3 regions of the Pelorhabdus rhamnosifermentans genome follow, and region 3 is predicted to be linked to each of the others. Evidence: riboswitches for the same ligand, from Rfam matches in the RefSeq annotation. Region 3 holds a riboswitch; each other region holds the start of a gene.
The links. A riboswitch is a leader RNA that binds a small molecule or an ion and turns the genes downstream of it on or off. The one in region 3 is predicted to bind cyclic di-GMP.
Positions count from the first base shown of each region.

Region 1: linked by a shared signal. The riboswitch ahead of Ga0466249_RS21215 (sensor domain-containing diguanylate cyclase) and the one ahead of Ga0466249_RS16650 (methyl-accepting chemotaxis protein) in region 3 are both predicted to bind cyclic di-GMP.
Region 2: linked by a shared signal. The riboswitch ahead of Ga0466249_RS20390 (methyl-accepting chemotaxis protein) and the one ahead of Ga0466249_RS16650 (methyl-accepting chemotaxis protein) in region 3 are both predicted to bind cyclic di-GMP.

Region 1 is NZ_JAHGVE010000025.1:40,850-48,430, forward strand. It holds gene lacG (6-phospho-beta-galactosidase) at 1-748, opposite strand, end outside; gene Ga0466249_RS21195 (PTS lactose transporter subunit IIBC) at 774-2,462, opposite strand; gene Ga0466249_RS21200 (PTS lactose/cellobiose transporter subunit IIA) at 2,496-2,810, opposite strand; gene Ga0466249_RS21205 (MurR/RpiR family transcriptional regulator) at 3,060-3,803, shown strand; gene Ga0466249_RS21210 (MmcQ/YjbR family DNA-binding protein) at 3,923-4,282, opposite strand; gene Ga0466249_RS21215 (sensor domain-containing diguanylate cyclase) at 4,317-6,110, opposite strand; cyclic di-GMP riboswitch class I at 6,212-6,297, opposite strand; gene Ga0466249_RS21220 (DUF6612 family protein) at 6,565-7,509, opposite strand.
Region 2 is NZ_JAHGVE010000023.1:19,870-27,450, forward strand. It holds gene Ga0466249_RS20370 (MBL fold metallo-hydrolase) at 1-453, shown strand, start outside; gene Ga0466249_RS20375 (hypothetical protein) at 521-814, shown strand; gene thiM (hydroxyethylthiazole kinase) at 841-1,665, shown strand; gene thiE (thiamine phosphate synthase) at 1,646-2,263, shown strand; cyclic di-GMP riboswitch class I at 2,542-2,627, shown strand; gene Ga0466249_RS20390 (methyl-accepting chemotaxis protein) at 2,705-4,735, shown strand; gene Ga0466249_RS20395 (BlaI/MecI/CopY family transcriptional regulator) at 4,857-5,231, shown strand; gene Ga0466249_RS20400 (BlaR1 family beta-lactam sensor/signal transducer) at 5,245-7,047, shown strand; gene Ga0466249_RS20405 (serine hydrolase) at 7,213-7,581, shown strand, end outside.
Region 3 is NZ_JAHGVE010000015.1:26,051-33,631, reverse strand. It holds gene Ga0466249_RS16665 (FAD-dependent oxidoreductase) at 1-1,830, opposite strand, end outside; gene Ga0466249_RS16660 (TetR/AcrR family transcriptional regulator) at 2,001-2,642, opposite strand; gene Ga0466249_RS16655 (sensor domain-containing diguanylate cyclase) at 2,920-4,416, opposite strand; cyclic di-GMP riboswitch class I at 4,529-4,613, opposite strand; cyclic di-GMP riboswitch class I at 5,051-5,136, shown strand; gene Ga0466249_RS16650 (methyl-accepting chemotaxis protein) at 5,199-6,914, shown strand; partial or broken gene Ga0466249_RS16645 (transposase) at 7,268-7,581, shown strand, end outside.

The DNA.
Region 1 (7,581 bases), on a different contig from region 3:
AGGCATCAAGCATAAATTTATTGGCAATAGTATCATCCAGATAAGCTGCTCGTTTGTCCTCGGCTTTGTCGCTGATCGGGTACTTGCCTTCCAACGTATGGACAATACCAATTTCGCCCGGTAGATCCATGCTTTTATATAGGTTGATCGCTTTAGCATGTACAACCATTAAATTATGCATAATCTGAACAGCTTTCGGGATATCATAGCGAATGCTAGGTGGAAAATTTCCAATAATATAGCCATTTTGTGCGATTGACCAGGGCTCATTGAATGTAGCCCACTTTTTTACGCGATCACCAAAATGTTCAAAACAGACTCTTGCATATCGAATAAAATGCTCCATAGTATCCCGATTTAACCAATCCCCCTTTTCAAAGAGTGCTTGCGGTGTATCAAAATGATGTAACGTAACAAAGGGTTCTACATTGTTTTTTATACATTCATCAATAAGCCGATTATAAAAATCAATGCCTTTAGGATTGAGCTCACCCGTTCCATCTGGAATAATGCGACTCCACGAAATAGAAATACGGATGCCATTAACGCCAAACTCTCTTGACAGCTCAAGATCTTCTTTATATTTATGGTAAAAATCACTTGCCTTATCTCCATTGAAATGGCTATCCGGTCTGTTGAGATATTCATCCCAACAACACGGACCTCGGCCATCTTCTTTCGTCGCACCTTCGACTTGGAAAGCTGCCGTTGCACCGCCAAAGATAAAATCACCTGCAAATGAATTCATTTTATTGACCACCTTTATCTATATTCTAATTTTCATAAATTACTTTTAATGCAAAGTTCAATGCTGCTTCAGGATTTCTCGTCAATTCGACATATTCTTTGCCTGAAGTTGTGGCTGACTTTGTACCTTCTGCATCACAATCATGTTTCAATTCATCGTACATCGAGGCCATTTGCGGTGCTAACACAATTAGATCAAAGTCATTGATTTTTTCTTTATGCTGTCCATATGCCATCGCAATAGAATCCATATTGACACCTTTTTGTTTTGCTCCTTTAGATATTGATTTTGCAAGCATACTGCTTGTTGCTCCACTTGCACAAAGCACCAAAACTGATAACTGTTGATCAGCATTTTCACTAACAGCTGCCTGCACAACCGATTGCTTCCCGGCAGCAGTCAGAGCTTGCACTGCTCCAAGATTTTTGGCTTGAATTTCACCGTTATTTTCAATTTCTTTTGCAAGTAATTGCTTATCATATACTTTGAAGAATGGATAATAAATCACAGTATCAACAAACAATAATAACGGAGCTAAGAGAAAGGACAATTTTGCAAAACCAGTACCTAAGATCAAACCCAATGTACCAGGCGTCGTCCATGGCAAAATATAAACAAAACCATTCATTCCCAGATTTTCGATAAAAAATTTAAACAACCAAACATTCAAAATTGGCACACAGATAAAGGGTACAAAAAACACCGGATTTAATACAAGGGGCGCGCCAAATAAAATTGGTTCATTGACAGCAAATAATACTGGAACAATAGACGTTTTTCCGACTGCCCTTAACTGTTTCGATTTTGCAATAAAGGCACACATTGCTGCAAACATTAAAGTCGCACCTGTACCACCTAATGTAGCAACAAAATAAGAAGTACCATGCGTCAATACATTCGTTGCATGTTCGCCTGCCTGAAACAAATTTAAGTTCGCTTCAATATTGGCAATATAAATTGCTGTTACCGCTGGTTCTACAATAGAAGGACCATGAATACCGATAAACCAGAACATTGCCATTGCACCATAAATAATTGCCACACCGATATATCCATCTGCCGCCGTAAACAACGGTTTAAATACTTCCAAAATCCATGCACTGAATCCCATACCGACAAGATCTTTAAAAAATATACTAACTAACCAAAAGAATAAAACCGATACTGCCAACGGAATTAAATCAGCAAAAGTTTGCGAAATATTATGCGGTACTTCATCAGGCATTTTGATTGTAATATTATTTTTCACGCAAAATTTATAAATATTAGGTATGATAAAAGCTACAACAAATGCTGATAATAAGCCCTTTGTTCCCATATATTCACTTGAAAATCCACCTTTAATAGACTCAACACTTAATAAAAGGAAACAACAAATGGAAACAATCATGACAGATACCGAATTAATTTGTCTCAATTTTGGCAACAAATTATTAAAATTATCTGTTAAACTCTTCGCAATGGTTGCCACCATTAACACTGCCAGAATTCCCATGGAATAGTTATAAGCTTTCCATAGTAGCTGACTGATATTTTCAGGCCAAACATAGCCGAATATATTGGGAACACATGCAACCAAGATGAACATACTTGAAAATAAAACTACGGGAATACAACTGACAAATCCATCTCTAATCGCTCTCAGATAAGAATTATATGAAACTTTTTCAAACATCGGTTTCATCGTTTCAATTAAATGAATTAATCTTTCCATACCTAATCCTCCGCCCTATTTTATGAAATTGAATTAATTTGTTTTTTTATATAAATTGATAAAGTTTTTGACGAGGTCTCGCAGTAGCATTACTGTCATCAAATGATCTTGCGCATGAACTGTTAAAAAGTTTACCTTAATTTTTTCACCGGAAGCTTCCATTTGAAGCACCTTTGTCTGCGTATTATGCGCCTCCGTAATCAGATCATTACCTTCTAGAATCAGTTTTTCTGCTTTGTCATAATCCGCATTATTCGCTGCCGCTAAGGACTCCATGTATTTTGATCTTGCATCTCCGGCATAAGCTATAATCTCAACAGTTATCATTTCCATCTCTTCATTCGTCATCTTATCTTCCTCCGCAATTTAGTAAATTTTATAATTAGTCACGATATTCCGCTTTGCACGATTTTTCAATAAATTCATCTGACAACTCCACCTTTTCAGTCAATATTATCTTTTTGTCTTTTGTTTATATTATATTGCGTTCAAATTTACTTTTGTTTTCGAATTTTGAAACAATTTTCATTATTTTCTTTTTATTGACAAATTTCCTATTTATTCTTAGAATGAATGGAAAGGGTGGGATTTTTATTTATGTTAGTAAAAATAAATCATTCCTGCTACGACAGGCTTACAGCTACAGAAAAACAAGTCATTACCTTTATTAATGCAAATACGGATAAGATAGCCAATATGTCGATCGGAGCTGTTGCTGAACAGACTTTTTCTTCTCCGGCAACCGTTTCTAGGACCATAAAAAAATGCGGCATTGATGGTTTTGCTGAATTACGATATTTACTATCCAGAAAAAATTCCGAATCGGAAAATTCCATTCAGGTAAATGAAATCTTAAAAAAATCATTATTGGAAGTAACTAATACAATTGAGCACATATCAATTGATCAAATTCTCCAATCGATTGAATTGATCAAAAACGCTTCACGCATTTATATCCTATCTAGAGGCTTAACCATACTCGTCGCGCAGGAATTTTCATTAAAATTGCAATTATTAGGATTTAATATTTTTCAGATTTCTGATGCAGCCATTATGAAGAAAGTTTCCACAGATATAAAATCCGATGAATTGCTGATTATTTTCTCACTATCCGGAACAACAGAAGAATTAGTTGTTTCTGCAGAAAATGCAAAATCTATCGGAGCGAAATTAATTACTTGTACTTCCGCTGAGAATTCCCCTTTGACAAAAATGTCCGACATTTCCTTATGGGGATATAAACATAAACATACTTCGATCACAAAGGTAGACGTAACTTCTCGCTTTCCGCTTTATGTATTATCAAGAATCATTATTGACTACCTAACACTAAAAAAATAATGAACAATAAAAAAAGTGCACGAGATATTGAAAATCAATTATCTCATGCACTTTTTTATTGTCCGATAAGAATTCATAACTGAACGCACAGAATTTTTTTACTCTCGATATAAGACACATTAAAAATCGTCTTGATACTTTGCACGCATCATACGAGGAAGAGATTTAAATACCAACTCATAAGAATGTTCTATTAAAGCCTTAATTTCTTTTTCCGGAATGCTGCCATCAAGAATTAAAGTATTCCAGCAGCGCTTATTTAAGTGGTACCCTGGAATTATACTTGAATACTGCTTTCTTAGTATCTCTGAATAATGAGGATTACATTTCAATGAAAGATTATCCTGGTTATTCCTACGAGACATAAGTGCAAACATTTTAGCGCCAATTTTAAACACTATTACGTCAGGTCCGAAAGGATAGTCCTCGACGGCACCTAATTGGGCCAAGCAATAGTTATAAAATACTTTGGAGTTCATTCTCTCACCCTTCCTTAGTGACTTCGCCTATTCCTTAATAGTCGTTGTTTACAAAGGCAGTTCTTCCTAGAATCGTCTTTTTCGAATATTGTTTATTTCTCATTTTATGACTATACATATTTGCATCAGCGATCTTAAAAACACCATCCAAGCTTTTTTCCCCACCGCTTGTCTTAAGAGCGAAGCCAACGGATAGATAAACAAGATTTTCAGGTTGTATGCTTCTAGTTTTTGCCGCTATAGATACAATTCTCTTGCGAATATTTTTTAGTCCAGATAACGTAGCATTCGTAACTATTATAGCAAACTCATCGCCCCCAATCCTAGCTACAATATCCTCTTTGCGACATGCTTCGGTAATTACATTTGCAGCCTTACAAATCATTTGGTCCCCAAAACTATGCCCGAAAGTATCATTTATCACTTTAAGACAGTCTAAATCACAGACAACAATACCTACTGGACCGTCTTGTGTCTCAAGAAACTCCATTTCCTGTTCAAAAAATGCACGGTTATAAAGTCCTGTTAACGAGTCATGTTGGCCGGCATATTTCAGCTTCTCATTTGCAGTAACCAGTTCGTCGGTCACCGTGTTGATTAGATGTGTTAATGCCTTAAGAACCCCAGAACTTCTTTCGACTATTTTATCTTTAGAAAATTTATAGCTTACGCTGGAATTTTCCTCTCCTCGCGTTACCGTATGTTCCAATACCTTTCCAGCTGTTTCAGCAAGAACTACGACTGTCATCGTAGCATTTAGTACTTGGTTAGTTTTGTTGCTATAATAAAATTCCCCATAAGTAAAAAAGCCGGATGTGTTCGCAATTTCTTGCAGTGGCTCAGTTTCAATCTTACTAAGCTCCTGTAGAAATCCTCTGCGCGACTCACAGGAATAGACAAAAACACTTTCAGCGGGATGTTGCCTAATCTCTTGACAAAGACTGACTGTCGCTTCCGAGATCATCCCAATATCACCAAAACTCAAGCGAACTTTTTCCCCTTCAACTAATTCTGCCACGAAGGAAATTGAATCGTCCTCATAGTAAATATCTGGTGTTCTAGCCAGCAGGGATCCATTTCTATTGACTAAGAGGGGATATTCCACAGCGTTAGAGAAATTACCAATTCTATCTAAGCCTAAATACTTCCGATAAATCTGATAAACAGGTATATTATCAATAGTATACACCCTTAAACCATCAACCTTAGTGACAGTCATTTCTTTGCCAATGGGTTGCCACCCTAAATGGGAATAACAACTAACCTTTAAATTTTCCCCCTCTAGTACAACCCCCACAACACCGTAACTTGTAATTTGTCCGTTACAAGAAACAAAGCAGCCAAGAGCGTTATGACCCGCATTACCACCAGTAACAGGCAAGCCAGGGAATACCGATTCTACCCCTTTTAAAACAGCGGTAGAATTCATCGTCCTTCCTGTAGCAAATAAAATTAATAGCTTCGCCTTACCGCCACCAAGTGTCGAGGCTATTTTACGACCCAAATCGAAATCATTTTGGTTTCCTTTTGGAAAGAATCCTGCTTTAACTACAGTCCGTTTAAAAATCGAAAAAGACAGAACTGTCTTGAGTCCATTCACTTGTCCATTTATAATTTCACCAGATGTCGTTGTACCAAGAATAAGAGCATCGGGAACCAATTCAGCAATTTCTGCTAACAATCGCTTGAAAAATTCTTGGTCACATTGGCCATTGAAAACCTGCACTAGTACAGCGGAGTTCTCGTTAGAACGCAAAATATTTTGATTGTTTCGAACAAATTCTGATAAGCCGTTAAAATCCTCATAAAATGTATTTATTGTTTTCAAACGGATACCCCCTATGTAGGTCGGCTATCATCCGGCTTTTGAAATTGATCTAATCGAAATAAAACAAAAAACCAGACAAATAACGTCTGGTATACCTTTATTTTGACAGCCTGGCAAACATAAATTAAATAATCTTTAACCCCATAACTTTACATCCTCTTCTTTAAAAGGTTCACCCAATTGCAATTATATTTCTAAGTCTGGTATTTCGACAAACTTCGATAAAACCCTCTTTATTTTCGCCTTAGAATTTAAGATTCTAGGTGGGCTTGCCGTCTACCTCCGGACCGGTTCCCACATTAACGACTGCATAACAAGCAAATAGACAATGAAAGCCAGAACTTTTTCTGAATTTTCAATACGAGTCACCCCACAACATAGAATTTTCTTGGAATGACTTTCTTTAGGCAAAATAGTTGGTCCAAACAACGGTAAGTTTTGATCAATTTAGTTTTTACAAACGAGTTACTGTTTCACCGCTTGGCTTAACCTGTTTAGAATGTGCCTTCCGTACTGGTGCCTTGTATTCCTTTGCCGTATCCTTTACTTCCTGAGGAATCACGATGGGATCTACCTTATTATAGTTCGAATAAACGATCTGCATACTCAATGTCGAGTTTGTTAAGAAGTCTTCCATTTTCGCCCGATCTTTTGGATGCACTAGATCTAAAAACAAGTTCGCTCCTTTGCGAATCGGATCTGTCAAATCCATATCCACTTCTGTTACCATTTTTGTTGCCTTATCGATTTTAACAGTATACGTCAAATCGCCGACAGCTAACAAAGCCATCCGCCCGATCGCAGTCATGCTCAATATATCTTTTTCCTGTACATTATTTTCTTTAACAGCCGCAGCAATCGCATCACTGATCTGCATACTATCTAATGTAACATCTATATACTTATAAGCGGGTGTTTCCTTCTGAAGCTTCACAGATTTCATCATCTGCAGCAGATTCACCCAAGCAGCATTTTTTTCATCTGCAGAAAGGTCATTTTTACTCACAGGACTCCACTCAGGAACAATCTGCTTAAACCATTTTTCATTAACCATTGTATAAACGACTAAACCACTAGGGCTTCTTTCAAGATACTGTTTCATGGGAATGGTCATTTCCTTATCCTTCATATCCCGAGTCCAAATACTTATATCACTTTTATAACCCAACGGGTTCGACTGAACATCGCCATTGATTACTGCCTTCATTTGTCCCATTGTCGTATCTGCTTGGACCGTTATATCACAATGCACACTGTTTACTTCCATCATATTTTGGTATACATAGCTCAAATACGCTTTTTCCGGCGACAGCTTCTCAGAGGCAAAAACGAGCGAACTACCCATTGCCATAAACAACAGCCCCCATACTAAAGCCAAACCCCAGTTGATCTTTCGCATAAATCTCATCCCGTCATCAAACTCCCTTTTATAAATTCCACTGCTTTCCATACAGTATTAGTATAGAATAGC
Region 2 (7,581 bases), on a different contig from region 3:
TTAGAGCTTGGGAAACAGTCTCTATGGCTTACTGATAGACTCCTGTTTTTGGGCGAAATCGAAAGAACTAATGCGTTTGAGGCAAGAACCCCAATAGGTAAAACACTGCGGGATGGCATTTGGGAAGATGACTTTGTACTGGATGATTCTGCACTGGTGTATCGGTCTAATCAGGGATTGATTATCATCACAGGATGTTCTCATGCGGGAATTTGCAATATGATTGAATATGCTAAAAAGATATGTCATGAGGAAAGAGTCTATGATGTTATTGGCGGTTTTCACCTGTTAAATCCCTCCCAAGATAAATTAAGTAATACCGTTGAATATCTTGCAAAATGCCAGCCTCACGCTATTTATGCCTGCCATTGTACTGATTTATATTCAAAAATAAGTTTAGCTCAAGCTATGAATGTTAAAGAGATTGGTGTAGGATTAGTATTGGAATATTAATGCATGAGGTTGCTAATCGAAAAAATACTGGTAAGGGATTTGAACACTTATAAGGGAGGTACTTCGGTTGAATGCACTGCAAAAGGTAGCGGCTTTTCTTTTTATCATTGGTTTGGAAAAAGGTAAAAAGATTATGGCCTTAATGGATAGTGATGAACTAAAAAATGTGCTTGCTGAGTTTGGCAAACTGCAGAGACTTTCGCAAAAAATGCAAGAAGGCATTTGGCATGAGTTTGAGCAACAGGGCTATGAAGAAGGGATGAATCCCGTGGAGACACTCTTTGTCTGTAGGCAATTCTTTAATGGCAGCAAAATGAGTGATATGGACAAAAGAAAAACTATCTTATCGAGATTTCACTAGAATAAAAATACTTGGAGGCATAGGAAATGGAAATATTGCCAGAAATAGTGAATCTACTCTTAGAAATTAAAGAGAAAAAACCGTTAGTGCATCATATTACAAATTATGTGACAGTCAATGATTGTGCTAACATGACCTTGGCAATCGGTGCATCTCCTGTTATGGCTGATGATATTGGCGAGGTGGAAGAAATGGTTTCTTTTGCTTCTTCCTTGGTTATTAATATAGGGACTCTAAATGCCCGCAATATTGAGTCAATGATAGTTGCAGGTAAAAGGGCGCGAGAAAAAAGGATTCCCATTGTTTTTGATCCAGTAGGAGTGGGAGCTACAAAATTACGCACAACTACGGCCAAACGAATTATCGAAGAAGTTTGTCCTACAGTCATTCGGGGCAATATGTCAGAGATCAAGATTTTAGCAGGTATGGATGCTGATATCAAAGGTGTTGATTCGGTTTCTGGTGAAGAGGATAGCGAAAAGGTGGCGCAACAGCTAGCTCAAAAACTTGATTGTGTAATCGCTATCACAGGTAAGCGAGATATTATTGCGCAAGGAGATAGAATTTGTCGCATTGATAATGGTCATGTGATCTTATCGCAGGTAACAGGTACAGGATGTATGGCGACTTCTTTGATTGCCTGCTTTTGCGGGATAGCACCCGATCCATTTATTGGGGCGGCCGCCGGCGTGACGGTCATGGGCTTGGCCGGGGAGTTAGCAAAAAAGTCCTTGCAGTCAGGAGAAGGTATTGGGATCTTCAGAGTCCGATTGTTTGATGCTGTTTGGTCCATGACTGAAGAAGACATACGAAAAGGGGGTCGCGTTATTTATGAGCAAAAGTCCCATTAACTATTCGTTATATTTAGTAACAGATAGAGATTTGTTGTACGGGAAAGATATTGTGGCAACAGTGGAACAAGCTATTTTAGGCGGCGTTACGATAGTGCAAATTCGGGAAAAGAGTTTATCCACGCGAGAATTCTTTCAATGTGCTTTATTGTTAAAAGGTATTACTGCAAAATATGGTGTTTCTTTTATAGTGAATGATCGAACTGATATTGCTTTAGCTATCGATGCCGACGGCCTTCATATCGGGCAGGATGATATGCCTTTGTCGGTGGCAAGAAGGTTACTTGGACCTAATAAAATAATTGGTGTATCTGCAGCTACGCTCAAGCAGGCTTTAACGGCTCAAGCGGGCGGTGCAGATTACTTGGGAGTAGGAGCAGTATTTCCTACGACAACAAAAGATGATGCAAGTAATGTAAGTTTGCAAATGTTACAAGAAATAAAGAGACAAGTAAATATTCCTGTTGTGGCTATTGGCGGGATTAATGAGAACAATATTAGTAAGGTAATGGCAACAGGAGTAGATGGTGCCGCAGTGGTATCCGCTATTGTTGCCGCTCGTGATCCCTATGGGTCTGCAAGAAAACTTCGCCAATGAAATATACCGCTATTTTTCTAATTCTAGATAAATAGCGGTTTCGTATTGTTTAGACCTGCAATTTACTTATAGAGATTATAAAATTGCAGTTGTTTAGTATATTTAAGTATTTTATCCATTTTGCAGGGGATTTTAAGTTCTTTGTTGTATTATACCTTAAAATACCTTGTGTATTTTTTTTGTGTTTTATACAAGTATTTTAAATATTATGTGTTGCATTATTATTTGGAGAAGAGGTGAACAAAGAAGTGCGAGGTGTCATCAGTTAACAAGATTCATTTTATATTGAGCAAACTTATTGAAAAATAGGGACGCAAAGCAATGGGTCTAAAGGCAACATGCCTATGACTGCCAGGCTACCAACGAAAAAGTATTGTTGTGGAAGGCAGGCCGAGTGCTTGTTTTTTTTTGATCATGTTAATTTAAAGGAGTATGTTGAGCGTGAAAATCAAAAGTATTCAAATTAAGTTATTAATGATTTTAGTTCCGTTATTTTTGGTGTTCTTGGGACTATTATCACTGAGTAGCTATTATTTTTCCAAGCAATCATTAACTGCCAGTGTCAATGAAACGGCTATGGCTGTAGGAACGGACTATGCCAATCGGGTGCAAGATGATATCGAAGTTTTGCTGGCTCGCCTAGATGGCGTGGCAAATCATCCTGCTTTACGTATAGGCAGTGATAAAGCTCAAATTATGCAAGTTCTACAAGAGGTAAAACAAGCTAATAATGGATTTGACGCACTCATTTTTATTGCTCCTGATGGTATGGGCGTGACTAGTGAAGGAACTATGGCGAATTATGGGGATCGGGATTATTTTAAACAAGCTGTATCCACCAAAAAGGCCGTTGTATCTAATCCTCTTCTGTCAAAATCAACAGGGAAACTGTCCGTGATGTTAGCTGTACCTGTGATGAACAATGGACAAATGACAGGTGTAACTATCGGCACGGTTTCATTGGAACGGCTCACGAATATGATAGGGGATCTAAAATTTCTTGAGACAGGTTATGGCCAGATTTCCGATGCCTCTGGTATGATCATTGCTCATCCCAAGCAGCCTGAACTTGTCGGAAAGTTAAATTTAATTGATAAAAAAATCAATTCTGAGTTGAATTTGCAACAAACGGAATTGGATGATCAACTAATTCAATTAATTAAGACGAGTCAGACAGGCAAACAAGTGAAAGGCAACTATACATTCGTTGATGGTATAGCAAGAGTTGCCGTAGCTACTCCAATCAATTTACCTGGCGGACAGCGCTGGGTCATGATGGTAGCGGCACCGCAGCAGGAAGCTACGCGTGCCACGAGTCATTTAGCATGGCTGATGCTAGGAATTTCCTTGGTATGTTTACTGTTGGCGGCAGGATCCATTGTGATTTTGGCAAAACGTTTTGCAGCTCCGATTACTCGACTGCGCGATGAGTGCTTGCTTTTAGCACAAGGCGATTTGCGTGAAAGAAAAATGCATATTACATCAGTGGATGAAATAGGCCAATTGGCACAAGGGTTTCGGGCTATGCAGAGAAATTTACGAGATCTTGTGGCAAAAATGAGTGCTCAATCAGAACATTTGGCGGCATCAAGCGAAGAATTGACAGCAAGTTCAGATCAATCGTCTCAGGCTGTTAATCAAGTCGCCGCTTCGATTACAGAAGTTGCGGCCGGAGCTAGCGAACAATTGGTGGTTGCCAATGAAACTGCTAGTGTAGTGGAAAAAATGACTGCTCATATTCAGCATGTTGCGGCAACAAGCAGTCAGGTAGCCGATCGTTCGGAGCAAGCTGCTGATAAAGCTGGTCAAGGCAGTGAATCTGTTAATGAAGCAGTAAACCAGATGGCACAAATTGAAGAAACCGTGAATACTTCGGCGAAGGTCGTAGCGGAACTTGGCGAAAAATCAAAAGAAATTGGTCAAATTGTAGCTACGATTTCCGGAATTGCCGGACAGACGAACTTGTTAGCGTTAAATGCTGCTATCGAAGCGGCACGTGCCGGTGAACAAGGCAAAGGTTTTGCCGTCGTGGCTGAAGAAGTCCGCAAATTAGCTGAGCAGTCACAAGCCGCCACAGAACAGATTTCATCTCTGATCGGTGGGATACAGGGAGAGACGGATAAAGCGGTTGCATCTATGGATGCCGGAACTCGGGAAGTCAAACGTGGAGCAGAAGTGGTCAATTTCGCTGGTCAGGCCTTCCAGGAAATTGTGACGCTCGTAGCGCAAGTATCTGAGCAGGTTAAGGAAAATTCTGCAGCTATTAATGAATTGGCAACAGCAAGTGAGAAAATTGTAAAAACAGTAGAAAAAATTGATCGGTTAAGTAAAAAAGCAGCGGGAGAAGCACAAACCGTATCGGCGGCTACTGAGGAACAATCAGCAGCTATGGAAGAAATTGCTTCATCTAGCCAAAGTTTAGCGAATCTTGCCATAGAGTTGCAAGAAGCAATTCGCAAATTTAGTATTTAAGTGCTGATAGAAAATAGTCCTTGTCCACAAAAATGGATAAGGACTATTTTTATTGACAAGCAGGGTCAGAGAAAGCTATAGTAATTATATACTACATTTGTAATCCTAGGAAGTGAAATTCATGAAAAAATTACCACAAATCTCTGATACGGAATGGCAAGTCATGAAAATATTATGGTCTAGCGCACCCATTACCGCTAATGAAGTTATTAAGAAATTTGATGGCGTTATGTCGTGGAAACCAAAGACAATTAAAACGCTGCTTGGGCGACTGGTCAAGAAACAGGCCATTGCGTTTAATAAGGATGGCCGGACATACGTTTATTACCCTCTCGTCGCAGAGGATGAGTGTGTAAAAGCGGAAAGTCAGTCTTTTTTAGAAAAGGTATTTTCTGGTGCCTTAAATGTGATGTTTGCTAATTTTCTGGAAGAAAAAGAATTATCAAGAGAAGAGATAGAGGAATTAAAGCGTATTCTAGATCAAAAGAAAAAATAAGGGAGAGCTCTTCATGGAACTGTATTCCTTTATTTCCTGGCTGCTATACTCTTCGCTCATGGGAAGCATTCTTATAGGGTTGATCATAGTCGTTCGCTGGGTGTTTGCAAACAGGATGAGTGCTAATTGGCAGTACTTAATATGGTTTTTGTTGATTTTGAAATTATTAATTCCTTATGCGCCTGAAAGCTCTTTAAGCGTGTTCAACATTTTTAGTCATCTAACCATCCAGAACTTGGCCGGGGATTACTTTAAAACTCAGGATAATGAGAAGACAGACCAGAATACAGAGAAAAAGTCGTCGATGATAGTGAATATTACTGATGATTATTCCTTATCGGTAACCAGGAATTTCCTTAACTTTAGAGATGTCATTGTATTTTTTGTTTGGTTAATTGGGGTAATAAGTCTAACTGTTTACACGATTCATTTGACGATCAAGCAGAAATGTATTATAAAGAAAAGCCTCAGAGCAAATGATAGCTGCGTTATCAACTTGCTTGAGGAGTGTAAGCACACAATGAACATCAAGGATAATCCCGTACTCATTGAATCACCAGTAATTCGAAGTCCGATGGTTATGGGAGCAATCCGGCCGCATATAGTACTTCCGACAGGCATTATCGGTCATTTAAGCCGGACGGAATTACGTTTCATTCTGTTGCATGAATTGGCCCATCTTCAACGTAGAGATCTTTACATCAATTGGATTATATCTTTTTTGCAAATTCTCCACTGGTTTAACCCCTTTATCTGGTATGCCTTTTATCAGATGCGACAGGATCGGGAATTAGCCTGTGATGCCTATGTTCTTTCCACTCTAAAACCCGATGAATATAAAAGCTATGGTGCTGCGATTATCTCTTTTCTGGAAAAATACTCATCTTCTGCTTATGATTACACGATAGCCGGGTTGGCAAACGGTAGCTCCCACATCAAGAAAAGGATGGTAATGATTGCCTCGTATAAGAAAGAGACTGCAGCGGGGGTTATCTGGGGAGTACTGCTGTTTTTACTTATGGGGTGTTTTGTGCTGACTAATGCGCAGGAAACATCCGGTGCAGCTCAAACAGGAAAATCATCGCAATTAAATCAAGGTACTGCCTATGAAGATTTGAGCAACTATTTCCAGGGATACGACGGAACTTTCGTTTTACTTGACATGGAAAAAAACCACTATCAGGTATATAATGACGCCAACAGTAAAAAACGTGTCTCTCCGAATTCAACGTATAAGATTATCAGTGCTTTAGTCGGTCTTGAGAACGGAGTTTTGACGGATGAAAATACTCAGTTAGAATGGGACGGAACTGTTTACCCAATTGAACGCTGGAATAGGGATCAGACACTATCTTCCGCAATTATCTATTCTGTAAACTGGTATTTTCAGAAAGTCGATTCAATTGTGGGCAAAACTAGAATTGAGGACTATTTAAAACAAATTGGATATGGCAACGATGATCTTTCCGGTGACATTCATGATTTCTGGGTTGAATCTTCATTGAAAATCTCCCCAATAGAACAGGTAGAAATGCTCAAAAATCTATATACTTATGAAATGCCCTTTGCTCGAAGAAACATTGACATCGTCAAAAAAGTAATCAAATTGTCCGAACAGGACAAAGTAATTTTATATGGGAAGACTGGCACTGGAATTGTGAACGGTAATAGCATCAACGGATGGTTTGTGGGATATGTGGAAAGCGAAGGTAAAGTCTATATTTTCGCCACGAATATTCAAGGAAAAGAGCGAGCAGACGGGGCTAATGCCAGAAATATAACGTTATCCATTCTTAAAGATAAAAATATTTTATAGAATCATAAATGAGCAAAAAACGTGAGGATAATTGCCTCACGTTTTTTCTTCCTTATTATAAGTTTTTGTCTATTGACAATTATAGATTACGAATGTAATATTTAATATAGACTACATTTGTAATCTATATTAAATGGTTGTGGCAAAAGGAGGACGTAGAATTTTATGAAAAGAATAATTATGCTGCTAATCACATTGACATGTTTCATTTCCATGGTAAGTGTGACTAATGCAAAAGACAAGGAGGAGCTTTATAAAGAAATCGTACATACTGTGGCTAAACAATTGATGCAACAATATGGTATTCCTGGTGCAGCTATTGCTGTGGTAGATGGAAATCAGACTTATACTTATTTTTTTGGCACTGCTGACGTTACAAGCGGTAAGGCTGTTACGGAAAATACTATTTTTGAAGTTGGTTCAGTTACTAAATTGTTTACAGCTTTGCTGTGTGCTGAAGCTGATGATAGTGGCAGTCTAAAATTAGATGATAAATTAATTAAATATTGTCCGCAATTTGCAGCAAATAAAACG
Region 3 (7,581 bases):
CTTGAAGTTGAGATCCTGGTTCTTAATGTAAGCGGGGATAGAGACCTCTTTGCCGGTGGGAATCTCATACTTGGTCTCCTTGGCCTTACGGGTACGGAAAGACATCTTTCCCTTGTCGTCGCTGACGACGATGCGGACCGCCCAATTGTCGTTGTCCACTTCCTTGTAGTCATGACGTATATGGAAGCCGCGGCTTTCCTTGCGCATATTGGCCGCACGCAGACCAGCCAGCGTACAGGTCAGCAGGTTCTTTGCCTCAAGAGAGCGGATCCAGCCGTAATTGTAACGCAGGCTGTCACAGGGCACCGAGATGCTGGGAAATGCTTTTTGAAGTGCATCTATCTGTTCAATCGCCTTAACCATATTTGCTTCAGTACGGCAGATGCCGAAGCCGAAATCGGCAGCCTGCTCGATTTTGTGGATGAATTCAGCACTATCCATGCCGCCGGTACGTCCCAAAGGGGCAGTCATGTTTGCAATGACGGCGTCAATCTGCTCGGCATCCGGCTCTTCGATCACTGCGGCTTTTGCGTAAGCGGCAGCGCTCTTACCCGCCCTGTTGCCTTGAACAATCATTTCGGTGGTAGCATCGGCAACGCGGCACGCTCCGAACACACCGCTGCCAACCTCTCCAGCCGCATATAAACCTTTAACGGTGGTTTCCATATTCTTACTGATGACGACTCCGCCCATGGTATACTCAAAAATCGCACCAACCTTTACTTTTTTGCCGTTGGCAAGCACATAGTCACAATAGACGCGGATGTCGTCACCGTGATAGAAGCCCGGACGATAGAATGCACTCGTAGTGTCGATAAGGCGCTCAAAAGTAGCCCTAATCTGTTCGTCACTCAGGCCGGAAATATCATAATACATGGTGTCGCCGGGCATGCCACGTCCCTTTGCAATTGCTTCCGACCAGTAGAAGGTGTTAATCAGTTTTTCCAGCTCGCTGCCCTCGGCAACCTCCGCCATCTCGCGCGGGATTTCAATCGGCTTGCCATCCTTGTCGATCGAGGGAAGAGATCCCGAAAAAGCCTCGTAGATGAACGGCAACAGGGAACCCTTAAAAGCTTCGGGTTCCATTGCGGTCGGGCATGGAAGATGGAATTCCATGTCTGCCAGTTCCGCGCCAGCACGATAAGCCATCGCCATACCGTCACCGGTCATATCGCTGTTTGTGCTCTTGGTGGAAAACGGCTGATAACCGCCGGTCGCCAAAACGACTGCTTTTGCGGCAAATCGGATGATTTCACCTGTGTAAACGTTAACGCCAATCGCGCCGATGACTTTGCCATTCTTCTTGAGCAGGTCAACAATCATAACGTCTTCGACTAGAACGGAACCCGGATTCTCCTTCAAGCCCTGCAGCAGACCTCGCCCCATGCTCCTGCCAGAAAGCAACCAGCCGCCGGGTGCCATGAAGATCTGCTTTTGTCCGGCGCGGTCACACCATTCGTGGGTTTCGTAAACGACTGCAGGCGAGTCCTCCACAAACTGTTCGGCCACATCCTGTTCGGCAAGGAAGAAGCTCTGCTTGATGATCTGTTCTAGTAAAAACTCTTTTGTTAGGTTTTCGTCCCCGCCTTCAAACCCGTACACGTTTTTAGCGCTGTTGCCGTCCATGGAATAGCTGCCACCGATCATGATGGTGTTTCCGCTGTTACCAACCTTGCCTTTCGAGACAATAACGACTTCAGCGCCTGCTCTTCTGGCTTCTACAGCGGCCCAAACACCTGCGCCGCCCCCGCCGATGACCAGAACATCGGTCGTAATAGTTTTGCTGACCTTAAATTTTGTCAATGATATCTCCTCCTGATTAAAAATCATGCGTTTTCCTCCCTTTATCATAATGAATGAATTTATTCACTCATTATGATATATTGTTTTATTTTAAATGTCAATGAATGAATTCATTCACTTAATTTCTAATAAAAAATGCACATGCAAATCAGAAGACTTTTCATGTACATTTTCTTTCGTATATCAAAGTAATTTTACTAATCTGCTTTCATCCCCAAAACACGTGCTGCCATATCTTGTGTAAAATTAAGAAAAGAATACATATATTCTTGAACATTATCTACCGGCATATCTTCATGGAATGTGTGGACCAGCCCGGTAATTAGAAATTTAGCGGTTCTGGGTACATTACTGCAATAAAAAATATTTTCTTTAATTCCCTGTTCTATTATTGGAATCATAACAGACATCCATTGATTTGCTACATAATCTAAAAGAATCGCTCTGATCTCTGAACCCTCATTATATCTGGACTCAAATTCATAATGGTTTATTGAAAAGTCAAGCATGCGATTTATTACAAGATTGAATTTTTCAATTGCAGGTATATCCTGTGATATTGGAATTTTCATTTGCTTCACTGCTTGTTTTGCATAATACTCAGAAGATGCCGCAAAGATTTCTGTTTTAGATTTAAAATATCGGTAACATAAACCGGGGGATACGTTCATTTTTTCAGCAATATCTTGAATGGTTGTATCTTCATAGCCCTTTTCAGAAAACAGCTTTAATGCGGTTTCAACAATCTCTCGACGGCGTTGATCTGGTTCTTTTGATATACGTATTTTACGAGGACAACCATTCTCGCCCTCTGAAAATCTATTTTTTGATAACGCCATATGTTTGCCTCCAATCGCCTTCCGAGTGAATGAATATATTCATTATTATCCATTTTTGCTTGTTTGTCAAGGTAACGATACCGATAAGAGACATCTGACAGTAGGCCTAGGCAATGTGCCTAAGCCTACAACGTTATGTTTAATGCCGCAACTATATCTACTAAACTCTGTAAAGCTAAAGATACTTATCCTCAAATTAGAAAAGTGGATCGGCTACACTAAACTAATACGCTTGCCTTGCCGGCCATTAACCTATCACAAATCTCAATCTCTTCGGCTAATTGCTGATCACATATGCTGTTACTCTATTTTTTGTTTCTTTGCTAATATAAAGCGCCTTATCGGCGAAATCCAATAATGCATCTACAGAATCAGCATTTTCAGGATAAGTTGCAATGCCTATACTTACTGTACAACCCTTTAATGTTTTTTCACTCTGCAAGCGTATTTTTTCTGCCAAAGATATGATTTTTTCCCGGGCGACATTCCGCAAAATAATTGCGAATTCATCTCCACCAAAGCGAAATACAAATCGAATCCCTACAATTGATTGCGTTATCGCGGTAAATTCTCTTAAAATATCATCCCCTGCTAAATGACCATATGTATCATTTAGCTGTTTGTAGTTATCAAGGTCTAGTATCATTATTCCTAGATTATCCAAAGAATGAGCTAGCACTTCGCCATTAAGCAATTCCAATATTTTGTCAAAAGACCTACGGTTATAAGTCCCAGTCAATCCATCAATGTCTGCAGCCCACTTTAATGTAGTATGAACTTCTTCAAGTCTTCTAATGGTGTTGTTATATACTTGAATCATATCATCAAATTCAGGCGCATAGTCATAAGAAATAATTTGTTTATACTTTCCTTTTTTCACAGAACTAAACGCCTCGACTAATGTATCTAGTGGCTTCGTGTATCGCCGTACTGTATATGTGCCAATAGCAATAACTACAAATATAGTAAATATCGATATAGCTAGAATTTCGTAAATCATCAACCTTCGGATTCGTGTTACCTCAGCAGTAGGAGTATTCACGCTAACAATCCAATTTAATTCGGGAACCTTACTATATCCAATATAGTGTTCTAATCCAGTATATTTTATAATAGCCGAGCCTTTACCTCCTTGCAAGTGATCAGCTATACTAGTTCCTTTTCCGATACTTTCCTTGTCCGGATGATAAACGATAATTCCTTGGCTGTCAGTAATTGAGATGAATCCCCCACGACCAAATGATTTATTGTCAAACATCGATGACAAACTATTTTCATGCAGCCAAACTGTCCCAACAACTACACCAACAATATTACCATTTTCAATAATAGGAGTCGCAATAGAGACAACCTTCCGCCCATGATTACTCGTGTATACACCACTAATATAAGTTTCCCCTCTAATAGCTCGCTGAAAGTAATCACGTTGTGACAAATTCAAACCTGAAACGTCCTTAACTCCACTGACAAGCATAACATCTCCATTTTTATCAAGTATCGAAATCACATTTACTTCTGGAACAATTTGATTGATTTTATCAAGAATAGCTTGATTGATATTAGGATCAGATGCAATAGTTTTTAATGAAGCCTCAATATTTTTAAAATACGCTAAGATCTGTTCAGCAAAATTATTCGCGGCTTTTTCATTAATAGTCAATAACAAATCATCAGTATTAGCAAGAAAAAATCTATCAAAAATAAAAAATTGAATGAAACTACTCATGATAACCAAACTACCGAGCAACAATGTAAATTTATATAAAAAACTCATTCAATCAATCCAACTTTCGAAAATCATTTCGGCTAAAAAAACATTTTTCCGTCACACTGGCGTTTAATTTTCATTAATCTTATAAAATAAAAAAATTGTCAAATTGCACTTTTCATGCAACCTGGCAATCATAGATTTTAAATCTTTAGATCAAGGCTTTGCGTCCCTCCTTTTCAAAAGGTTTGCTAACTATATTTATTGTCAATAGTATCCACATAATAATCCCGCTGCCGCCTCCCGCCAAATAGCCGAAGGGCGTTTGTTGCAATATCTTATCACATTAAATGAAAAAGCGCAGCCCCAGCAACGCAATAAAAAATATATTATCCCTAACTCGCATTTATTATAGCTGATCAAAATATTAAATGCAATATATTTCAAAAAACAGGTAATAAGGCCTATTCCAGCAATAAACCAGAATGGGCTTTATACGTCAAAACAAGAAAGGCTTCTCAAAATTCTCCATTTTATTCAAAAATGTTCTGTGTTACCACAAGTCCAGACGCGCAAAAGCTGCCTCCAGTACAGGATAAATGACTCATGTTTTGCGAAGAAGAGGACTATTGTAGAACAGCGTCGAAAAAAATTACCATATAGATGATTTTCCTTTAGAATTTCTATTTTAGAAATTAATACTATATTGCAGCAAACTTATCGAAAGATAAGGACGCAAAGCTATGGGTCTAAAAATCTAGGATTTATGATTGCCAGGTTGCTATTTGACATGTGTCATTTTAAGCAATCTGGCAATTTTTTTATAATTATCCACTAGGAGGAATAGCATGAATTTTTTTGATAATATGAAAGTAGCTCAAAAACTAAGTATCCTTATTCTTATCGCATTTTTATCTATGAGTATTGTAGGTTATACGGGGTACCATTACCTCCAACAATCAAACACCGAAATGACTACTATGTACGAAGACTACTTAGTACCCGTCGCACTTATAAATGAAAACAGTGCGCATATTAATAAAGTCAATTCAGCCGTAATGGAACTGATGCTCACAAAAGACGACAAAAAAAATCAAGAATTAAAGCAAACTATCGATGAGCGGGTAAATTCCTTTAATAACAATCTGGCAAAACTTGAACAGACACATTTAGATGACAAAACCAAGGAAAAATTAGCCGGAATCAAAACAACCATGCAAAAATTTCGAGAGGGTAGAAACGCTGTTATGGAATTAGCTTTGCAAAACAAAAATGCTGAAGCCTATGCATTATATGTTTCTGCCGTAGACCCGTTAGCAACAGATGCTCTGAACAGGTGCGATGATCTTTCTAAGTATTCTATTGAAGCATCAAAGAAAATAAATGCTAATAACAAAGTATCCTTCGAAAAAGCAAATCAGATTAACTTAGCAATTATTTTTGTATCTTTTGTAGTATTAATTCTAAGTGGGTTTTATATTACTAGAATAATTACAAAACCTCTCCATGCCATGGTGCTGATTTGCAAAGAATTTGCAGCAGGAGATTTTCGCGATAAGCCGCGAAGATTTATCAGAAAAGATGAAATCGGCCAATTAGCTGATGCTCTGGTAGATGTGAGAGGCAGTCTCCGTATACTTATGAAAAATGTCAATGAATCAGCAGAACAGGTGGCGGCTTCTTCAGAGGAACTGACCGCTAGTGCCGATCAGTCAGCACAAGCTGCTAACCAGGTTGCTGAATCTATTACTGAAGTAGCAACAAATGCAGATCAACAACTAAGTGCAGCTAATGACACATCTGCGGTAGTGGAACAGATGTCGGCCAGCATCCAACAAATCGCTGCCAATGCTAATGAAGTAGCTGGACAATCTGCCCAAGCATCTGATACGGCTAATGAAGGAAATAAGTCCGTAGATAAAGCAGTCAGTCAAATGGCTCATATCGAACAAACAGTTGTCTCCTCTGCCCAAGTAGTAGCCAAATTAGGGGAACGCTCGAAGGAAATTGGCCAGATTGTCGATACTATCTCAGGTATTGCTGGTCAGACAAATTTACTAGCGCTCAACGCTGCCATTGAGGCCGCAAGAGCCGGAGAACAGGGTCGAGGCTTTGCCGTAGTAGCAGAAGAAGTCCGCAAGCTGGCCGAGCAATCGCAAGAAGCGGCTAAACAAATCGCAACACTTATTAGTGAAATTCAAGGGGACACCGACAAAGCCGTAATAGCCATGAACGATGGTACTCGTGAAGTCAAGTTAGGCGCAGAAGTCGTCAATGCTTCCGGACAAGCCTTTCTAGAAATAGCAACTGCAATAACACATGTATCAAGCCAGGTGAAGGAAATATCCGCTTCCATTGAGCAGATGGCTATCGGCAGTCAACAAATTGTCGGATCAGTGAAAAAAATCGATGAACTAAGCAAAAAAGCAGCTGGAGAAGCACAGACAGTATCAGCTGCAACCGAGGAACAATCCGCATCAATGGAAGAAATCGCTTCATCTAGCCAAGCATTGGCCCACCTAGCAATGGATCTCCGCGAAGCTGTTAGCAAGTTTCAAGTTTAATGATAATGTGAAACGTTCCTACCCAGCTGCTGCCAGAGTAGGAACGTTTTTCTTTGCTAATAAATCCGGATCGGATTACAGGATTAAACCTTTACGCAAAATAGAACTAAGTCATACTAATTTTTTCTTAAACCAAATAAAATGGCACAGCTGCAAAAATCCCAGTTATTCCGCCAAACCAGAAAGGGGCGGAAGCTCCGAAGAGATCCCATAGAAATCCGGCAATGATTGATGCTGGTAATAGCGCGGTTCCCACCACCAGCGCATGCAAACCGAAAACCGAAGCTTTTTGACTTCTCTGTGCTATATCCGCCAGTAACGCTTTTTCAACGCCTTCCGTCAGACCGATATAAAGACGTCAATTTGATAATCAAGAACCATTGGCCGTTGTTGTAAGTGATTTAACCTATGTAAGAGTCAACCATAAGTGGAATTACATCTGTGTTTTGATTGATTTATTCAATCGCGAAATTATTGGCTATAGTACAGGCATTTATAAAAATGCTCCACTTGTGTACCGGGCATTTGCCAGCATCAAAACGAATTTGAAAAACATCTGCCTGTTTCATACAGATCGTGGAAATGAATTTAAAAATAAATTAATTGAAGGAGTTCTTGAAACATTTGAAATCAGGCACTCGCTGAGCATGAAAGGCTGTCCTTATGA